4 regions of the Phocaeicola coprocola genome follow, and region 1 is predicted to be linked to each of the others. Evidence: riboswitches for the same ligand, from Rfam matches in the RefSeq annotation. Region 1 holds a riboswitch; each other region holds the start of a gene.
What was found. A riboswitch is a leader RNA that binds a small molecule or an ion and turns the genes downstream of it on or off. The one in region 1 is predicted to bind cobalamin.
Positions count from the first base shown of each region.

Region 2: another riboswitch for cobalamin. It lies ahead of ACDG22_RS09960 (DUF4465 domain-containing protein); the one in region 1 lies ahead of ACDG22_RS03040 (ISAon1 family transposase N-terminal region protein).
Region 3: another riboswitch for cobalamin. It lies ahead of ACDG22_RS07880 (ABC transporter substrate-binding protein); the one in region 1 lies ahead of ACDG22_RS03040 (ISAon1 family transposase N-terminal region protein).
Region 4: another riboswitch for cobalamin. It lies ahead of ACDG22_RS00665 (anaerobic ribonucleoside triphosphate reductase); the one in region 1 lies ahead of ACDG22_RS03040 (ISAon1 family transposase N-terminal region protein).

Region 1 is NZ_JBGKGM010000001.1:700,734-705,756, forward strand. It holds gene ACDG22_RS03025 (outer membrane beta-barrel protein) at 1-597, opposite strand, end outside; gene ACDG22_RS03030 (tetratricopeptide repeat protein) at 922-2,661, shown strand; gene ACDG22_RS03035 (flavin reductase family protein) at 2,674-3,183, opposite strand; cobalamin riboswitch at 3,310-3,509, shown strand; gene ACDG22_RS03040 (ISAon1 family transposase N-terminal region protein) at 3,708-4,094, shown strand; gene ACDG22_RS03045 (ISAon1 family transposase) at 4,060-5,023, shown strand, end outside.
Region 2 is NZ_JBGKGM010000003.1:118,187-123,209, forward strand. It holds cobalamin riboswitch at 387-578, shown strand; gene ACDG22_RS09960 (DUF4465 domain-containing protein) at 734-1,651, shown strand; gene ACDG22_RS09965 (PKD-like domain-containing protein) at 1,716-3,497, shown strand; gene ACDG22_RS09970 (receptor L domain-containing protein) at 3,512-5,023, shown strand, end outside.
Region 3 is NZ_JBGKGM010000001.1:1,915,501-1,920,523, forward strand. It holds gene ACDG22_RS07875 (potassium/proton antiporter) at 1-1,160, opposite strand, end outside; cobalamin riboswitch at 1,251-1,471, shown strand; gene ACDG22_RS07880 (ABC transporter substrate-binding protein) at 1,606-2,742, shown strand; gene ACDG22_RS07885 (iron ABC transporter permease) at 2,762-3,796, shown strand; gene ACDG22_RS07890 (ABC transporter ATP-binding protein) at 3,799-4,830, shown strand; gene ACDG22_RS07895 (chromate transporter) at 4,976-5,023, opposite strand, start outside.
Region 4 is NZ_JBGKGM010000001.1:192,556-197,578, reverse strand. It holds gene ACDG22_RS00675 (hypothetical protein) at 1-391, opposite strand, end outside; gene ACDG22_RS00670 (CCA tRNA nucleotidyltransferase) at 495-1,913, shown strand; cobalamin riboswitch at 2,158-2,352, shown strand; gene ACDG22_RS00665 (anaerobic ribonucleoside triphosphate reductase) at 2,385-4,772, shown strand; gene nrdG (anaerobic ribonucleoside-triphosphate reductase activating protein) at 4,897-5,023, shown strand, end outside.

The sequences.
Region 1 (5,023 bases):
CGGGTCGTGCATCTCCTCTTCGGTAGTTGTACCTTGCGATTCCACCTTACTCTTCTTGATATCAGTCGTTCCAAAGCAACCGATATTGGCAAACACATCCAAATGAGACAACACACGGTAAGAAACACCGCAATTTATATTTACTCCCCAGGAGTGTGCAGTCACCTTATATTCCGTTTCGTCCTGCCAACCTTTATTGGTATACCACAGATAACCGCCTCCGTAACTGACAGACAAGATGCAGCGGTCGGATATATCACAACTAAATTTCATCTGGGGACCCACGTAGTTAACCTGAATATCTTCGGATACCAGTGCAGGACCTACCGAATAATTGCCAGAAGTAGAGAAGTTGGTGTACAAGGCTCCTATACCAAACCTTTTGGAAAACTTGTAAAAGGCATCCACACTGCCCTGAATGCCTCCATCATAATTACCCCGATAATGCAATCCGTACGGAGATAGATTCGAATTGAGCAACCAGCCATAACCTATTCCTGCGGAAACTTCTACCTTTTCAGCGTGGGATGATTTAACTTGGGCATGCAAGGAGCATGCAAGAAAAGTAAACAGAACTACTAGATAAACGTTTTTCATATGTATAATGATTTGATTTAATATGCCGGAGCAATATATCGCTGTCATATAAACAGTTTCTGATTACCACTGTTCGTTATCACAAAAATACCATATTAATAAACATCATACAAGGAAAAGAGGGTGACAAAAGGTAGACATCGACAAAGAACCAATATATTGATAATCAAAACAATAAATAATTTTTCAAAGAAAAAGGTAGACACAATGAAAAGAACGAGTGCGCGTACTGCTTTTTAAGGTGTATTTTAAGCAATTTTCAAGCAATTCACCAATAAAACAATCAAATTATTTATATTTGTAATAGTCTTACAAACATTCAGTATGAAAAATAAAACACTCATCATCATTGTCATCATAACAGCAACCGCAGCCGCCCTTTCACTCGGCATTTACCAGAAAAGGACACACCAGATAAATGCTTCACTACTGCAAATTGAGCAACTGATGTATGAAAGACCCGACAGTGCCTGGAAGATACTACAACACATGCCACCCATTTCGCAGGTACGTAAAGAGGAACAGGCACTCCATGCACTGCTATTCACGCAGGCACAATATAAAAACCACATTCCGGTGAAAAGCGATTCACTGCTCCGGATAGCGGAAGCATACTATCGGACAAGCAGCGACTCCCTGCACAAGGCATGGACACTTTTCTATTTGGCACAGTATTACAGGGATTCGGATGAAAAGGAAAAAGCACTCTCATATTTTCAGCAGGCGAATATAGCAAGCCGGAATATAGAAAACAATCAATTCAAGTTCCTGCTCAATTTACACTGGGCAGGTCTATTAACTAACGAAGATGCCTACGAAAAGGGAATCGAAAAATATCAAACGGCAAACAGATACGCTATTTTACTGAAAGATACCTTAAAACAAATAAACCTATATGGAAAATGGGGATGGTGTTGTTTGCTAAAAGAAGAGGATGAACGTGCAGACAGCCTATTTAATGTCGGATTAACATTGTCCGCAACTACAAAAGACCGAATTTACGACAAATATCTATTAAACCGTTTATCTTTAACGGCAAGAGAAAGAAAAGATTACAAACGGGCACTGGAACTGGTAAACCGCAGTTTATCGCTCGCAAAGGATTCCACCGAGCTATATCCGTTATGGGGTAATAAGGGAAAAATCTTGCTGGAGATGAACCAATACGATTCGGCACACTTCTATTTAAGCAAGGATACGAGAGATTATGATCCATATTTCAGAGTATCCCGCTATTTAGACTGGAGTATATACGAAGAAAAAATAAAAAATCTTCCCAAAGCGCTGGAATACAGCAAGCGGTATGCCGAACTGCTGGATACCATCTATCAAGAACGGCTGGATTCTAAAGTGGCAAACCTCCAGCACAAATACGACTACTCCTTGATTCAGAGTGAAAACAAGCTGCTGAAAATCAAACGACAAAGACTGTATATATCACTGACAGCCATCTGCATGGCGGTACTGACCGTAGCTGTTATATTCTTCTATAAACGCAGGGAAGAGAAGCGTAAACTGGCAGAACAGATGCAATCAAAAGACGACCTGATGAAGGAAATGAGGCTGCAACTGCAAGAAAAGACCATCGACCTGCATGCTGCACAGGAAAAAATCATCGAAAAGGAAACAGCTCTGGACAAAGAACTTTCACAAAGGGAAAAGATGAGAAGCGAATACTCTTCAAAGGAGGCTGCCATGAGAAAGGAAATCCTGCGCCACAGCGAAATCATCAGAAAAATGGAACAGCTCAATAAAATGAGCCAGCAGGATAAAATACAAAGCCGGTCGGTAGTGCTCTCCGACGAGGAACAGGACAATCTGGCGGAAGTTATAAACATCTGCTACAACAACTTTACCGACCGGCTTTGGAAAAAGTTCCCGACACTGACAAAGGCGGACATCTCGCTTTGCTGCCTTATCAAAATCGGCATCTCAAACAGCAACATGCTTTACCTGCTCGAAACCAATAAGGTCGCCTTGAAGAAACGGAAAAACCGCCTCAAACACGACAAGATGGGTATGGACGAAAACGATTCGCTGGATGAGTTTATCATGGAATTCTGACAAGCATTATGCTCACTCTTTCACCCATACATGTTCTATCTCTACGACATACATTTTATGGAATCCGCCATGTCCTTCGCCGTACCAGCGGCTTACCAGTGAGGCATCGATAAACTGCTCGGGCTTTATCATATCGGCATACAGTTTTCTGCATTCCAGTACCATACGTGCCTGCTCGTAGGCAATGTTTCCTTCGGGAGTGGCAAAAGGTTTCAGTCCGGTAGCCGCTACCTTATCAATGTCGCGCCCAGATTTGGAACCACAGATTTTATGTATATCTTTATGCTCTTCGCCCAGGAAAGACAGGGTAAGCGTTTCTCCCTCTTCAATAAACTGGTAGGTATAACGCTCGGGACGGATGAAAATAAAGGCTACGGGCTTTGCCCACAAAACACCGGTTCCGCCCCAGCTTGCCGTCATCATGTTAAACTTTTCCTGTGTTCCGGCCGTTACCAGCATCCATTCCTTACTGATAGCGTCGAACATGTTATCTTTCAGTTCCGATACATTTATTTCTTTCATACATGCATATATTTAATGATTCATTCAGACAAAACTACTAAAATTATCGGTATTCTCCGACAAAAGAGTTCTTAATACAAAAACATTTTCAAAACAAAAAAACTGTATTAAAATTCAGAAAAATAAATTATCTTTGCCATCGATTGGTTCCGGAAGGTTGTTTCGACCCGACGGATTAAAAGGGAATCGGGTGAAAGTCCCGAACAGTCCCGCTGCTGTGAAGCTCATCAAGCACGTTGACAATTACTCATTGCCACTGGATAAAACCGGGAAGGTGTCAAAGCGTGTGAGTCAGTCAGAAGACCTGCCATCGTTTTTATTAATTAACCGAACTCGGGGGATAGGACGGTTGAACGTTTTACATAATGCTTAATAAACTTTGCTATTCAGTAATGTTTACCCTGCTGGTGTGGGGTATAAACATGTGTGCACCCGTACATGCACAAAATAAGTTAGATAGTGGGTCAGTAGAAATTTAGTGGGGATTATTTTTTATACTCGTAAAGTATTGCTTACTTCGCATTATGAAAAACGATTATTTGAATATGCTAGCCAGCCTCGTGTTGCCGGCTCAGATATTAGATTACTTTCTTATCTCTGGAGTTGAACAAACCTCTCAAGAGATTCATATTAGTCTGGATGAAAAGATGAATTCCAAGTTAAGCAATGACGAACATTTTGAATCCAAAGGTTTTATGGAAGCTGTTAATGTGACAGACTTTCCCATACGGGACCATAAGGTAATCCTCAAGATCAGACGTCGTCGTTGGACGGACTTGCGCACAGGTAAAAGTTTCAGTATTCCCATCGACCTCGATGTTGTAGCCAAGGGAACCAGATACTCCAAAGAATTTGGGGCTTTTTTAAAAGAAACGTATGGAGACATCCCCAGTGACCTGCCGTACGCTTGAGGAATTCTATCATATAGATGGTCATACATTTGAAAAACAGTACAAGGAGGTTCTCAGCGGATATCGTAATTGGGAACAGTTATCCCATGCCGGTGAATGGATGCTGTTTCCGGAAAATATGGGACCGTATCTGGCGATTGACGAGACCTCACTCTCCAACGGTGAACTTTACACCTTTGTAACCAACCGTGATGCCTGTACGAGAGAGTGCTCCCTGGTAGCTGTCGTGGCAGGAACTAAATCAGAGGATGTAATAGCTGTACTGCAACGAATTGACGAGGAAAGCCGTTATGCCGTTAAAGAAGTGACACTTGACCTTTCAGACTCCATGCGCAAGATTGTACGGACTGCATTTCCTGAAGCCAGCCGTGTGATAGACCGTTTTCACATTCAGAGATTAGCTTGTGATGCTGTGCAGGAATTACGCATCAAACACCGTTGGGATGCCATACAGCAGGCCAATGAGGAAATGGAAGAAGCTAAGCGGAAGAACGAAGATTATGTCCCATACCGATATTCCAATGGCGATACCCGTAGGGAATTACTTATACGCTCCCGGTATCTGCTTTTCAAGTCAGCTGATAAATGGACAGAAAAACAGAAGCAAAGGGCAGCAATCCTATTTGAGGAATACCCTGACATCAAAAAGGCATACGGTTTGTGCCATTCCCTGCGGATGATTTTCTCTAAGAACACCATAAAGGACGCTGCACGTCTGGCTATGGCACGATGGTATAATAAAGTAGAAGAAGCAGGGATGCATTCTTTTAATGTCATTGCTGCTACTTTCTATGAGCACTATGATGAAATACTGAATTTCTACAACCATCGTTCTTCAAATGCGATGGCAGAATCGTTCAATGCAAAAATTAAACTGTTCAGAGCAAATCTAAGAGGAGTAGCTGATAAGAAGTTCTTTTTATTCCGCA
Region 2 (5,023 bases), on a different contig from region 1:
TATCAGAGTCTTCCGTTGGCGTGCATTGGCGTATCCAACGTTAAAAGAGAAGGTCCTTCACCTGCATCCATGCGGCAACGGAACTTCCATTCCCTTACTTGTTTTCCATAAATTTATAGGATTAATTTCTGGTGCATGATATTAATAGTCATTATTCTGTCTGCTTTTTTTGCTTGCATAATTGCAGTTAACAGTTATCTATTCCAGAACGCATTGTTATGGAAAATGGCAAGCTGTTTTGTTGGTTTATGGATATTGTGTATGATAATTACCGTCTTCGTTTGTCGTAAACTTGAATGCTCTAATTAAAACAGTACGGTTGTCATGCTTTGTGTGTTTTATTATAAATATTATGAATTATTTGGAATTGATATGTAATATAGATAATTTTGCAGTCGGGAAATGGTTTCGGGAGGTTTACGCCTTCCGAATGAAAAGGGAACCCGGTGAAAATCCGGGACAGTACCCGCTGCTGTGAGTCCACAAAAACGGACATCGAACTTTTGCCACTGGTGTAATACCGGGAAGGCACGATGACCGGGACGAGTCAGAAGACCTGCCATGACCGGAATGAGATTTACACCTGCGGGATATACGGGTCGTAATCAAATAAGGAATAGCTCATCGGCCATTCAATATTTGAAGACAGACATATTCCCGTTCGTGTAAGTCCGCACGAACGGGAATTTTTTGTGTTTGTTAATAATATGTTTTACATTAAAATGAGTGACCTATGAAAAGAAAATTACGCTTTCTGGCAGGTGCCTGTCTATTTACCGCAACCGCCTTGTTCTCTGGCTGTAGTTCGGACGATGACTTTTTGATGGACCCGGTTGATTCCGGAACTTCGCAAACCCGTGCTGTGACAAATCCGGACGGTACTTTAACTATCACTTTCGATGATTTCGATCCCGGCATGTTAGCAGGACCTACCTCGGCCGGAGAAAATCTTTATTCGTACCAAGGGTATCCTCAAGTAACCACCATTTACGACAATACTCCGGAAGAATATCTCTTCCTTTCAATGTTTAATACTGTAGGTGGAAGCACAGAGTATTCCAGCGGCGGCATCGCACTTTCCAACTGGAACATCCGCTCCAATCAGTCGGGAAATACCGGAGACTGGTGGTATTCTTATCTAAACCAATGTTCTGTCTATAACACTGCGGTGGAAGCGGAAGGACAGAATAAGGAAGCCGGGCACAGCGGTTCCAATTTCGGTGTCGTTTACGGATATGTGGATGCTTACAATCAGGCATGGATGGCTAAACCAGAATTTTATTTCAATGTTCCCCGGAAATTGGTCGGCCTGTGGATCTGCAACACCTCATACACTTATGGTGTCATTACTTATGGTAATCAGTTCGGTTCTACGGGGGTAGCGACTCCTCTGAAAGAGATGAAAGGGTATTTCCAAGTGAATCTGGAATGTTATGATGCGAATGGCGGTCTGATCCGCACTTACAAACGTCTTTTAGCCGATTATCGTAACGGCCAACAACAGGTTGATCCTATCACGACATGGGATTATTGGGAAATCAATGCCGAAGGGGTGCAAAGTGTGAAATTCAACTTCGAGGGTTCGGATTCGGGAGCATACGGTTTGAATACTCCGGCTTATATCTGTATTGATGATATCACCATACAATAAAAAGAATATAAGGATATCCCTTCTGTCGGGGGTATCCCTGTTATTTTTCTAAAATCCACACATCATGCATCGTTTTCACTATTTTATTATTTCTGCCTGTATGCTGTTCACCTCCTGCAACAAGGATGAAGTCATTACCGAAGAAGTAGGAGGACAACCTATAATAGAACTTGACAGCGAGACCGGTATTTACACGGTCAAGGTCGATCACGAATTGACTATCGCCCCGACATACCAGAATGTTGAAGATGCTCTTTTTGCTTGGACGATAGACGGTACGCTGGTTTCTTCGGGTCCGTCTCTTCAACGTACATGGAATGAATGCGGGGATTTTTATGTCAAACTAAGAGTAGACAATGCGGAAGGCTATGCCGAAGAGGAACTGAAAGTAGAAGTGAAAGAACTCACCCCTCCGGTCATCTCACTGGCACTACCTTCGCAGGGGCTAAAAGTCGTCCGGAATACCGATTACACATTTACTCCCGATATTCAGCATTCGGATGTCGAAGGGTTCAAAATCGAATGGGTACGGGAAGGAAAAATCGTTTCCACCGAGAATACTTATACTTTCAATGAAAAAGAACTCGGTGTTTATACGGTGACAATCAACGCTTCCAATATAGATGGGACAACAACGAAAGACGTAAGCGTAGAGGTCGTGGAAACGATGCCCTACGTTGTCAAATTCCCGACCCCGTCTTACCTGCAAACATCCACGGACAGGTACACTTTTGCCGACCGTCCTGTTTTCCTGCGTCCGTTGTTGGAGTATTTCGACAATCCCCGTTTTGAGTGGAGTGTGGACGGTCAGGTCATGGAAGGAGAAGTGGAACGCATGTTCAAGTTCACGCCGTCCGCACCCGGAGAATACACCGTCTCCTGTACTGTGTCGGAAGACACACCGACGGAAAAAATAAGCAGGAATATCGACAAAGGGAAAACGGCTGTCACTGCCACCGTAAAAGTCGTTTGTGTGGACAAAAAGGAACAAGACGGCTTCCGGGCTTCGGGAAGTTCCAAGCTCTGGAATAAAGTCTATGAATATACCCCAGCTCCCGGCCAATTTATCAACGAGACGAGCACGATAGGCGGTATGACCGGCAACGAAACATCCCCTGAAGCGGCTGTCGCATGGGCAACACAGCGTTTGAAAGACAAACTGCACGTCTCTTTAGGTTCTTTCGGGGGTTATATCATCGTCGGCTTCGACCACAGTATTCCCAATTCGGGTAACCAATATGATTTCTGTGTTCAGGGGAACGCCTTTGACGGCAGTTCCGAACCGGGTATCGTATGGGTCATGCAAGATATAAACGGAAACGGATTGCCGGATGACGAGTGGTACGAACTGAAAGGATCTGAAGCAGGCAAGGAAGAAACAATACAGAATTTTGAAGTGACCTATTACCGTCCGGAAGGCAAAAAAATGGATGTCCAATGGATCAGTTCCGACGGTAGAAACGGCTGGGTAGACTATCTGTCCGCTTATCATACACAAGACTATTATTATCCGGCTTGGATTTCGGAAAACAGTTATACCCTGACAGGCACTTGTCTGGCCGCCCGCAACACCCAAGATTCTCAAACCGGTTATTGGGATAATCAGAGTTATGACTGGGGGTACGTGGATAATTTCGGAAACGACCAGATAGAAGGCGGCAGTACGGTGGATGGAAGCGGACAAAGGAACGGTTTCAAAATTTCCAATGCCATCCATGCCGATGGAACGGAAGCCAATCTGCAATATATTGACTTTATCAAAATACAATGCGGTGTTCTGGCCAAAAGCGGCTGGCTGGGCGAAGTTTCTACGGAGGTATTTTCTTTTGAGGATCTAACCAAATAATAAAAATTACAAGTATGAAAATTTATTTTCTTCCCATGCTCCTATCCTTGTTCTTTTTGGGAGCGTGTGACAAAAACGATGAAATTATACCTGAAGATGCAGATGAAAATTTCATCACATCGGTCGTGATGACCGTGGACGGGAAATCGTACACGGCCGACATTACGGACAATACAGTAACAATAACCGTTCCCTATACGGTATCGCTGAACAACGCCGAAGTGGAATTCAAGTACACAACTTCTGCAACAATCATACCTGATCCTGAAACGGTAACGGACTGGGATAACGAACGAACCTTCCGGGTGACATCCTATAACGGAGATGCCCGCGAATATACCTATAAGGTCGTGAAAAGCGAGATAGAATCTGACGGAGATGTGGAGTTGAAGACCACCGAGGAGGTAGCTTCTTTTGCCGCAACCAAAACAACCGTTGTCAAAGGGAACCTGATTATCGGCTCTGATGCGGAAGAGGCAGAAAAAATCACTGACATATCTGCATTGGCATCTTTGAAAGAGGTTACTGGCAACATTGTCATTCGTAACAGTTACAACGGTGCAGACTTGACAGGGTTGGATAATATCGTTTCTGCCGGAGGTTTACAGGTAGGTTCGACCGATGTCGCCTCGAAAGCTACGGAACTTCACATGATTTCCATGAAAGTATTGGAAACGCTCTCCGGAGACATATCGGTATATAACGACCAAGTGACGTATGTCCTATTCGAGAAACTGGCAACTATTGAAGGAAGCGTGATGTTCAATGCGTCGTCGTTACAGAGTTTTGAGTTTCCGGTTCTGACTACTGTAGGTCAGGATCTGAATCTTCAAGGACTCAATGAAGAGAACACAGCAGCCGGTTCGATTGCGTCTTTGGAAATACCGGAACTGACAAGTGTCGGAGGGGTCTTGTCCGTAAACAATCTTGCCAAGCTGACTTCCATGAGCTTCCTTAAGCTGAAAGAGACCGGTGGCCTTGATTTCCATACCGTCCCCGTGATGTTGGAAACCATCAACCTTCCGGAAATCGAAACAGTAAACGGAAGTATTATTATGGAAGCCAATATGGAAGCTCCTCCTACCGGTAGTTTTGTTCCCCAACGAAATGACGTGCTTCAGGCTTTCGGTGGAATGGACAAACTGACAACGATAAAGGGACAGATAAAGATAAAGAATTTCACGGCACTCAAACAACTTCCCGACTGGAGCAAGATCACCACACTTGGAAGCATCACGCTGGATTATCTTGAAGATGTGAGCGGAACACTGCTGTTGCCGAACGCCCGATTTGAAACCTTCGGAGAAACAGCGCCCCAGATTGAAATTATAAACAAGGTGCAGCTCTCCAAAATTGAAACAGCCGAAGATTTGTCAAATGTAAATTTTGTCATCACCAGTCTCACGAATAATAAGTTCCCTGAAATCACGTTCAAGAATATCAAAGACTTCACTTGTAAGCCAACCACCAACAATATCGATTATACCATATCGACAATTCAACATGTATATGGAAATCTAAATGTG
Region 3 (5,023 bases), 1.2 Mb from region 1:
CCCTGTATAGTAAGCGATAACAGAGTAATGAAGAATACGATATTGAACAACTGGTTTGAGCCGGGAATTTGTGCTATTACCGGATAAGTTGCAAAAATAATAGGAACGGCTCCTCTTAGTCCTACCCAGGAAATAAAAACTCGTGCCTTATTAGTGATTCCTTTAAATGGAAGCAGGCACAAAAATACACTGACCGGGCGTGCTATCAGAATCATAAAGACGCCGATAAGCAGAGCTGTTACAGAGATATCGAGCATTTCATGAGGATTGACCAAAAGTCCCAAAGTCAGGAACATGATTATCTGGAACAGCCATGTCAGTCCGTTCATGAACGTATTGGTTTCTTTCCGGTAAGCCAGTCGGGCATTTCCAACAATCATTCCGGCGATATATACTGCCAGATAGCCGTTTCCTTTAACCAGGTCGGTAAGAGTAAATGTGATGAAGACCAGACTAAGCAGAAGAATCGGGTAGAGAGCACTGTTGGAAAGTTCTATTTTATTGACAAGCCAGACAGCGAACTTACCGAAGGCGTATCCTATGACTCCTCCGAACAGGAACTGTATAAATAAGTCTTTCAGTATGACTGTTACGTCGAAATTGCTTCCGCTGCCGATAACCTGAATCAGTACAATGGTAAGCATATATGCCATCGGGTCGTTACTTCCACTTTCCAGCTCCAGCATGGGGCGGAGATTGTATTTAAGGTTCATGCGTTGTGAGCGCAACAAGCTGAATACCGAAGCCGAGTCTGTAGACGACATGGTTGCAGCAAGCAGCAAAGAAACCATCAGAGTAAGTTCTATGTTGGCATGCGTGTAATGCGAAAGGAAGAAAATAAACAATCCGGTAAGCAGTGTGGTGACCAATACTCCCACAGTAGAGAGCAGTATACCTTGTTTTAAGACTGGTTTGATATCGGCGTATCGGGTATCCATTCCTCCCGAGAACAAGATGATGCTGAGTGCCATCATGCCGATAAACTGAGCGTCTGAAGCACTGTTGAACTGAATGCCGAGACCGTCACTGCCGAAAGCCATACCTACCAGCAGGAATAACAGCAGGGTAGGGATACCGAAACGATATCCGGTTTTGCTGATTAGAATACTTGTAAAGATTAAAATAGACCCGACTAGTAAAATATTTTCTGCAGTAATCATAGATGATATCAACTTTTAATATAAACACAAAGTAAACAAATAAAATTGGATTTTGGTTCACCTTTTATTGCATTATAAGTACTTATTGCATATATTTGTCACAGTTTTGTTCCGTCGGGCTTCCGATTGGTATATGCGAGGCCACGGATGAAAAGGGAATCGGGTGAAAGTCCCGGACAGTCCCGCTGCTGTAAGCTCCTTTGTAAAGGTTTGTTTACTACTTCAGGTCACTGCTTTCTTCTGTTTGAGAAAGTGGGAAGGCATAACAAACCGGAGTAAGTCAGAAGACCTGCAAAACGAAATCATGCTTGTGCTCTCGAGGAAAGAGTAGCAAGAACTATGTTTTTACTATGTTAATATTGAGGAAGCTGATGTGAGAATGATTATTTCTCATATTGCTTTGTTTATTGTAGACCGATAAATTATTATAATCATGGCAAATGAACTGAAGAAATACATACTATCTGCCCATATAGTACTTATGGTCTTGCTGTTTTCCGCTTGTAACGGAAAGAGCAAGACCTCTTTTATGCAAGAAGGAGGTGATACACTGAATTTACGCTATGCAGAGAATCTGCAAATTGTAAAATACCAGCATTATACTCAGGTTACCCTGCGTAATCCCTGGGACACACTGAAAACGTTGCATACATATTTGTTGGTCAATAAACAGGATTCGTGTCCTTCATCCTTGCCGGAGGGTACAATTGTTCGGGTTCCTTTATCAAACTCCCTGATATTCTCGTCTGTGCACTGCGGACTTTTACAGGAGTTGGGCGCACTGGATAAAATAAAAGGAGTATGTGATTTGCAGTACATCCGTGTTCCTGCTATATTGGAAAGTTGTCGGAAAAAAGAAATAACCGATGCGGGGAGCAGTATGAATCCGGACATAGAGAAAGTGATAGACATGCATCCCGACGGTATCTTGCTTTCACCTTACGAAAACAGTGGTGGTTACGGACGTATAGAAAAGCTGAATATACCGATTCTTGAATGTGCCGACTATATGGAAACTTCAGCATTGGGGCGTGCCGAATGGGTACGTTTTTATGGGTTGCTGTTTGGAAAAGAGGCTGAGGCAGACTCTTTGTTTGCTGGGGTAGAGGAGGCCTATCTTTCACTCCGGAATCAAGTGAAAGACATAACACCGAAACCGACTGTCATTACAGAACTGAAAACCGGTGGTACATGGTATGTGCCGGGGGGAAACAGTACAATGGCAAAACTGTATGCCGATGCGGGGGCACGGTATATATTTGCCGATATTCCTCAAAGCGGTTCTGCTTCTTTGGCTTTTGAAACAGTATTCGATAAAGGACAGCACGCCGATTTCTGGCTGATAAAATACAATCAGCAGGTGGATAAAACTTATAGAGAACTGAAGAGTGACTATGCGCCATATGCCAATTTTGATGCGTTCCGCAATCGTCGGGTATATGGATGTAATACCAGCCGCATTTCTTTTTATGAGGAAGTACCTTTTCATCCAGAATTGTTGCTCAAGGATTTGGTAAAAGTATTTCATCCTGATATCTTGAAAGATTATACTCCAAGATATTTTACTAATTTAGCGGAGTGATATCTCAGAAAGTGTGTGCATGAAGACAAATAGAGGATATATATATGGTTGTGTACTTGCTGTAATGATTGTGCTGCTTATGGCAGCCAATCTGGTTTTCGGTTCGGTAGATATTCCGGTGAAAGCCGTAGCAAACATCCTTTTTGGCGGAGAAGTAGAAAAAGACAGCTGGCAGTTTATCGTATGGGAGTCGCGTGTTCCTCAGTGTATCACAGCTCTGCTTTGTGGAACGGCTCTTTCTGCGTCGGGCTTGATGCTGCAAACCGTATTTAGTAATCCGCTTGCCGATTCTTCTATTTTAGGTATCAGTTCGGGAGCAAGTCTGGGAGTTGCACTTGTTCTGCTGGCAGGTGGAGGAAGTATCATTGCCGGAGAGTTTGTACTTTCAGGTTTTCTTTCTGTAGTGGCTGGGGCATTTGCCGGTGCGGCTTTGGTGATGGCAATCATTTTATCTCTGTCTGCCATAATTAAAAATACGGTGATGTTGCTTATTGCCGGTATTATGATAGGTTATGTAGTTTCTTCCATCATCTCATTATTAAACTTCTTTTCTACAGCCGAAGGGGTACACTCGTTTGTACTTTGGGGAATGGGAAGCTTTGGTGGCGTGTCGATGAAGCAGCTTCCCGGCTTTTCCATCATAACGCTGTTGGGATTGCTTATCGCGGTGTTGATGATAAAACCTCTTAATGCTCTGTTGCTTGGCATTCGCTATGCAGAAAATCTGGGTGTAAATATACGCAGGGTACGCAACTGGCTGCTGATTGCTACCGGATTGCTGACTGCGGTAACTACAGCCTTTTGTGGTCCGATTGCCTTTATCGGACTGGCTGTTCCTCATATGGCGCGACTAATGTTGGGCACATCCAATCATAATATGCTTATGCCGGTAACGTTGCTTACGGGAAGTGCTGTCGCACTGTTGTGTAACCTGATTTGTATTTTACCCGGAGAAGCAGGCATTATTCCACTCAATGCCGTGACTCCTCTTCTGGGAGCTCCGGTCATTATTTATGTTATTATCAATCAGCGTAAGATTCAGTATTTTAATTAAAAATGAAAGTACAGTCTGTTGTCATAGAGGCCAAGGATTTAACTATCGGTTATCGGCATGGTAAGCGGGGAGAAGTAGTTCATAGTCATTTAAATTTTGCTTTGTGCCGTGGTGAGCTGACTTGTTTGCTTGGATCAAACGGTGCGGGAAAGTCGACACTTCTTCGTACGTTGGCTGCTGTCCAGCCTCCTTTGTCGGGGGATATTACTTTACTAGGTAAGCCGTTGGCCAGTTATTCTCCTAAAGAGCGTTCTTGGAAAATTGGTATTGTTCTGACGGATAAGACACAGGCTGGAGGATTATCCGTACGTGAACTGGTTGCCTTGGGACGTCAGCCTCATACCGGATTCTTCGGACGTTTGGGAAAAGAAGATCATGAAATCATCGACCATGCGATGGAAGCAGTCGGCATGGCGGAAAAAGCTTCAAAATATACAGCGGAACTGTCGGATGGAGAGCGTCAGAAAGTGATGATAGCCAAAGCACTGGTTCAGGAATGTCCGTTGATCTTGCTTGATGAGCCGACTGCCTTTCTTGATGTGGTAAGTCGCATTGAGATAATGACATTGCTCCATCGCCTGGCATCGGAAGAACAGCGTGCTATCTTAATGTCTACTCACGATATAGAACAGGCGCTGGTGCTTGGTGATAAACTCTGGCTGCTGAAAAAAGGGAAAGGACTGGAATGTGGGGTAACCGAAGACTTGATACTGGCTCACAGAATGGATACACTGTTTCCTCACGAAGACATTCGTTTTGATTCGATGCATGGCATTTATTCTCCAGAAGTAAAGGGAGGAAAATCTATTTATTTGTCGGTTTCCGATGAAATTCTCCGCCATTGGGCGCAGAATGCGATGAACCGTAATGGCTTTTTATGTCTTGAATTGCCGGGAGCGGACAGAAAGGAATGTTTGCCCTTGCTCGAAGTGAAATCTGCTAATCATCTGATATTAAGTACAGAAAGGAATTCCGAGGTTTATTGTTCATTCGAAGCCTTGTTTGCTTCTTCTCAACTTGTCTGTGAATTGTGAGGGAGGTATCGGGTTACTGCATCCAGATGTCTTAAAAGAAGCTGAAATCGTACGAAAAGTTTGTACGAAAAAATAAAAAACATCAGCATGTTTTTAGGAAAACATGCTGATGTTTTTTTATTAATTTCAGCAATTTCTGATTGTGTTATTGAGGGGTGAGAATATATCCGAAAGTTACATAACCGATAATACC
Region 4 (5,023 bases), 510 kb from region 1:
AAGAGCGTCCGATGTTTTTTTCTACTACCTGCGACGGGTAGAAATAGTTTCCGATTTCCTGATAGGCAGTATCTTTCTCTAAAACGAAATTTCCCTTTATCGAGTCAAGTTCAGCTTGCTTGACGGTCATCATACTGTCCAGATAAGCCAGCGTCTTATGCTGTTCCTGCAAATCTATCTGTTGCATCAAATGGATTCCTGCCTTACGTACATCTACTGCCTTAGGATAATAGGTACGTATGCTGTCTATTTGTAGCCGGGCGAGGTTATAGTCGCCTGCTGCGAAAGCTAGTTCCGCACGTTGGAAAAGTTTTCCGGCATTTTTACTGTCGCTATTGCATCCGGATAGTAGGAATGCTAAAGTTGCAGCTGCTAAGATTATCTTTTTCATATAATTAAGCGATTTATTGTGGAACAAAAATACAATTAAATCGCTTATTCTCTACGAGGCTTTTCATTTTTTTGTAATTTTGCACGCTAATTTTGTAATAGACATGGAATTGAAAGAACACTTTACAGGCAAAATATTCAATTTGATATCTGATACTGCTGATGAGTTAGGATTGGAATGCTATGTCGTGGGAGGTTATGTCCGCGATATTTTCCTGAACCGTCCTTCGAAAGATATTGATGTGGTAGTAGTAGGCAGCGGAATCGAAATAGCCGAAGCGTTCGGAAGAAAATTAGGACGTGGCGCTCATGTTTCTGTATTCAAGAATTTTGGTACGGCACAGGTGAAATATCATGACCTGGAAGTCGAATTTGTTGGAGCCAGAAAAGAGTCGTATAGTCACGACAGCCGTAAGCCGGTAGTAGAAAACGGAACGTTGGAAGATGATCAGAACCGCCGAGACTTTACCATCAATGCGCTGGCTGTATGCCTAAACAAATCACGCTATGGAGAATTGGTCGATCCCTTTGGGGGACTGGACGACTTGAAAGAGCGTACCATACGTACTCCGCTTGATCCGGACATAACGTTCAGTGATGATCCTTTACGTATGATGCGCTGCATCCGTTTTGCTACTCAGCTGAATTTTTTCATTGAGGACGAAACGTTTGATGCGTTGGAACGTAACCGGGAACGTATTAAGATTATTTCTCGGGAGCGGATAGCTGATGAATTAAATAAGATCTTGCTTTCTCCTGTTCCTTCTAAAGGCTTTGTAGACTTAGACCGTTGCGGATTGTTGGAACTGATTTTCCCGGAATTTGTGGCCTTGCAAGGTGTAGAGGTAAAAAACGGAAGAGGGCATAAGGATAATTTCTATCATACATTGGAGGTGGTAGACAATATAGCAAAGGTTACTGATAATTTGTGGTTGCGTTGGGCTACTTTGCTTCACGATATAGGAAAACCTCGTACCAAACGTTGGGATTCCCGTATCGGATGGACATTCCATAATCATAATTTCGTCGGAGAGAAGATGATTCCTGATATATTCAGAAAGATGAAGCTGCCGATGAACGAAAAGATGAAATATGTTCAAAAGCTTGTAGGCTTACATATGCGCCCTATCGTAATTGCTGATGAGGAAGTGACTGATTCTGCCGTAAGACGCTTGCTTTTCGAAGCCGGTGACGATATTGATGACTTGATGCTGCTGTGCGAAGCAGATATTACATCGAAGAATGAAGTCCGTAAGCAACGCTTCCTTGATAACTTCAAGCTGGTTCGTCAGAAACTGAAAGATCTGGAGGAAAAAGACCGTATCCGAAATTTCCAGCCTCCTGTAGATGGTGCTGAAATTATGAAAGTTTTCAATTTGCAGCCCTGCCGCGAAATCGGTAGTTTGAAAAGTTCTATAAAGGATGCTATCCTGGATGGAGTGATTCCAAATGAACATGATGCTGCTTTTGAATATATGCTGAAGAAGGCAAAACAGATGGGACTGGAGCCTGTCAATTTATAACTTGTTATGCTCCCTGCTTTTACTCTTTTAACGCAGGGAGCGTAGCCGGTAAAAAGGAAAAAATATTCTTCTCTAAAGGCAATAAGAAATTAATTTAATTATCCAAATAGAAAAGTTAGTATAAATAATAGTTTGCCATTTATATGTCCTGTAGGTGCTTCTGGGTTATTTTTCTTTCTTAAAAGTTGTCCAATTTAGAAAATTATCAAGATTCTGATTTTTGTTTATTTCTTTAAAGCCATATCTTTGTATGGCTTTTTGCTAGGTAACAAAAGTGTTTCAAAAGGGAATGCCGTGAAAATCGGCAACAGTACCCGCTGCTGTGATTCTTAATGAACCGAAGGCAATGCATAAGCAAACCACTATTGTTTTTTTACAATGGGAAGGTGGCTGTCGGGGAGAGATCAGTCAGAAGACCTGCCGCAAAGAGCAAAGCCAACTTTTATATTAACTTATTCGTTACAAGCCAGTATGAATTTAACTGAAATCTGTATTATCAAGCGTGACGGGAAGCGGGAAAACTTTTCGCCTTCAAAGATTACAAATGCTATCAGTAAAGCGTTCAACGCAACGGGGATTGCTCATCAGGAAGAACTGATTGACGAGATTACACAGCGTGTTATCAATCATTTTGAGAATCCTACTATCGGAGTCGAAGAAATTCAGGACCTCGTAGAAACGGAATTGATGAAGGTACAGCCTGAAGTGGCTAAAAAATATATCATTTATCGCCAGTGGAGAAATACGGAACGCGATCGGAAAACTCAGATAAAGCATATCATGGATGGTATTGTTGCCATAGATAAAAATGATGTGAATCTGAGTAACGCCAATATGTCGAGCCATACTCCGGCCGGACAGATGATGACCTTTGCTTCGGAAATAACAAAGGATTATACCTATAAATATTTGTTGCCGAAACAATATGCTGAGGCACATCAGTTGGGAGATATACATATTCATGATCTGGACTATTATCCTACCAAGACTACGACGTGTATTCAGTACGATCTTGACGATCTGTTTGAACGCGGTTTTCATACTAAGAACGGAAGTATCCGTACACCTCAGTCTATTCAAAGCTACGCAACACTAGCTACAATTATATTCCAGACCAACCAGAATGAGCAGCACGGAGGACAGGCTATTCCGGCTTTCGATTTCTTCATGGCAAAAGGCGTATTGAAAAGTTTCCAGAAAGTCGTTGTTTCTTCTATTTCTTTTTATTTCGATATGAAAGGCATGGAAGTAGATGAGGCGAAGTTGCAGGCGTTGGTAAAACAGCATGTTGCTTCAATAGCTCCTTCTGAAGATGAAAAAAAGATTCTTCTTGCAGCATTTGCTGACCAGCAGATCAATCTTACAGCCGATGAACTGGAACATATTTTGAAAAAGGCTTATAGTCAGGTACGTAAAGATACTCATCAGGCAATGGAAGGGTTTATTCATAACCTGAATACGATGCATTCACGCGGAGGAAATCAGGTTGTGTTCAGTTCTATCAATTATGGAACAGATACTTCTGCCGAAGGACGAATGGTGATAGAAGAACTGCTGAAAGCTACTATTGAAGGTTTGGGTACGCGGGGAGAAGTACCTGTATTCCCCATTCAGATATTCAAGATAAAGGATGGTGTGTCTTATTCGGAAGCCGACTACAAACGGGCAATGGAAGACTTTGATGCGGCAATGGAAGGTAAGGTAGAGTTTGAAGCTCCTAATTTCGACTTGTTCCTGAAAGCTTGCCGTACTACGGCAAAAGCTTTATTCCCGAATTTTATGTTCCTTGATACTCCTTTCAACCAGCATGAAAAATGGGATGCCAGCGATCCAAAACGTTATCGCTATGAACTGGCAACAATGGGATGCCGTACGCGTGTCTTCGAAAACTTGAATGGAGAAAAGACTTCCTTGGGACGTGGTAACCTTTCGTTTACTACGATGAATCTTCCCCGACTGGCTATCGAAGCCCGCATCAAAGCAGAAAGCATGTCAGATTGCCAGAGTCAGGATGCAATAGAACGTCTGGCAAAAGAAATATTTATCAGTTCTGTGCATGATATGGCAGTCTTTATTGCAGAACAGCTGTATACTCGCTATCAATATCAGCGTACGGCACTGGCACGTCAGTTCCCTTTCATGATGAGTAACAATGTATGGAAGGGAGGAGGTAACCTGAATCCGAACGATGAAGTAGGTGATGTACTGAATCAGGGTACATTAGGTATCGGGTTTATAGGTGGCCACAATGCAATGGTTGCTTTATATGGTCAAGGACATGGTCATTGTCAGAAAGCCTGGGATACGCTTTACGAAGCAGTAGAAGAGATGAATCACGTTGCAGATGAATTTAAGCAGAAGTATCATTTAAATTATTCTGTACTGGCAACCCCGGCAGAAGGACTTTCGGGACGTTTTACACGCATGGACCGTCGTAAATATGGAGTAATACCAGGAGTGACCGACCGTGATTACTATGTAAACTCTTTCCATGTAGACGTAAAAGAACCTATCACTATAGTAGAAAAAATAAAATGTGAAGCTCCTTTTCATGCTCTGACCCGTGGAGGCCATATTACTTATGTGGAGCTTGACGGAGAAGCACAGAAAAACGTCAAGGCAATTGCCAAGATTGTAAAAGTGATGCATGATGAAGGCATTGGTTATGGTTCTATCAATCACCCTGTTGATACATGTCATAATTGTGGCTATAAAGGAGTGATTTATGATAAATGTCCTATCTGTAACAGTGAGAATATTCTCCGGATGCGTCGTATAACCGGATATTTGACTGGTGATTTGAACAGTTGGAATTCTGCGAAACGTGCAGAGGAGCGTGACAGAGTAAAACACTGTTGATTAATTCGTTTGTTATTAAGGATAGAAGGCTTTTTAGATGCGGATTATCTGCCTGTAAGCAGGTTGTAGGTATATAAAAAGCCTTCTTTTTATTTCACTGGCAATTGGGAATAACTTATTCTTTATGCTACATTATTTATATACATATCCTGAAACAATTGTTGATGGTGATGGTATACGCTTTTCTATTTATCTATCGGGATGCAGACACCATTGCCGGGGATGTCATAACCCTGAATCCTGGAATCCTG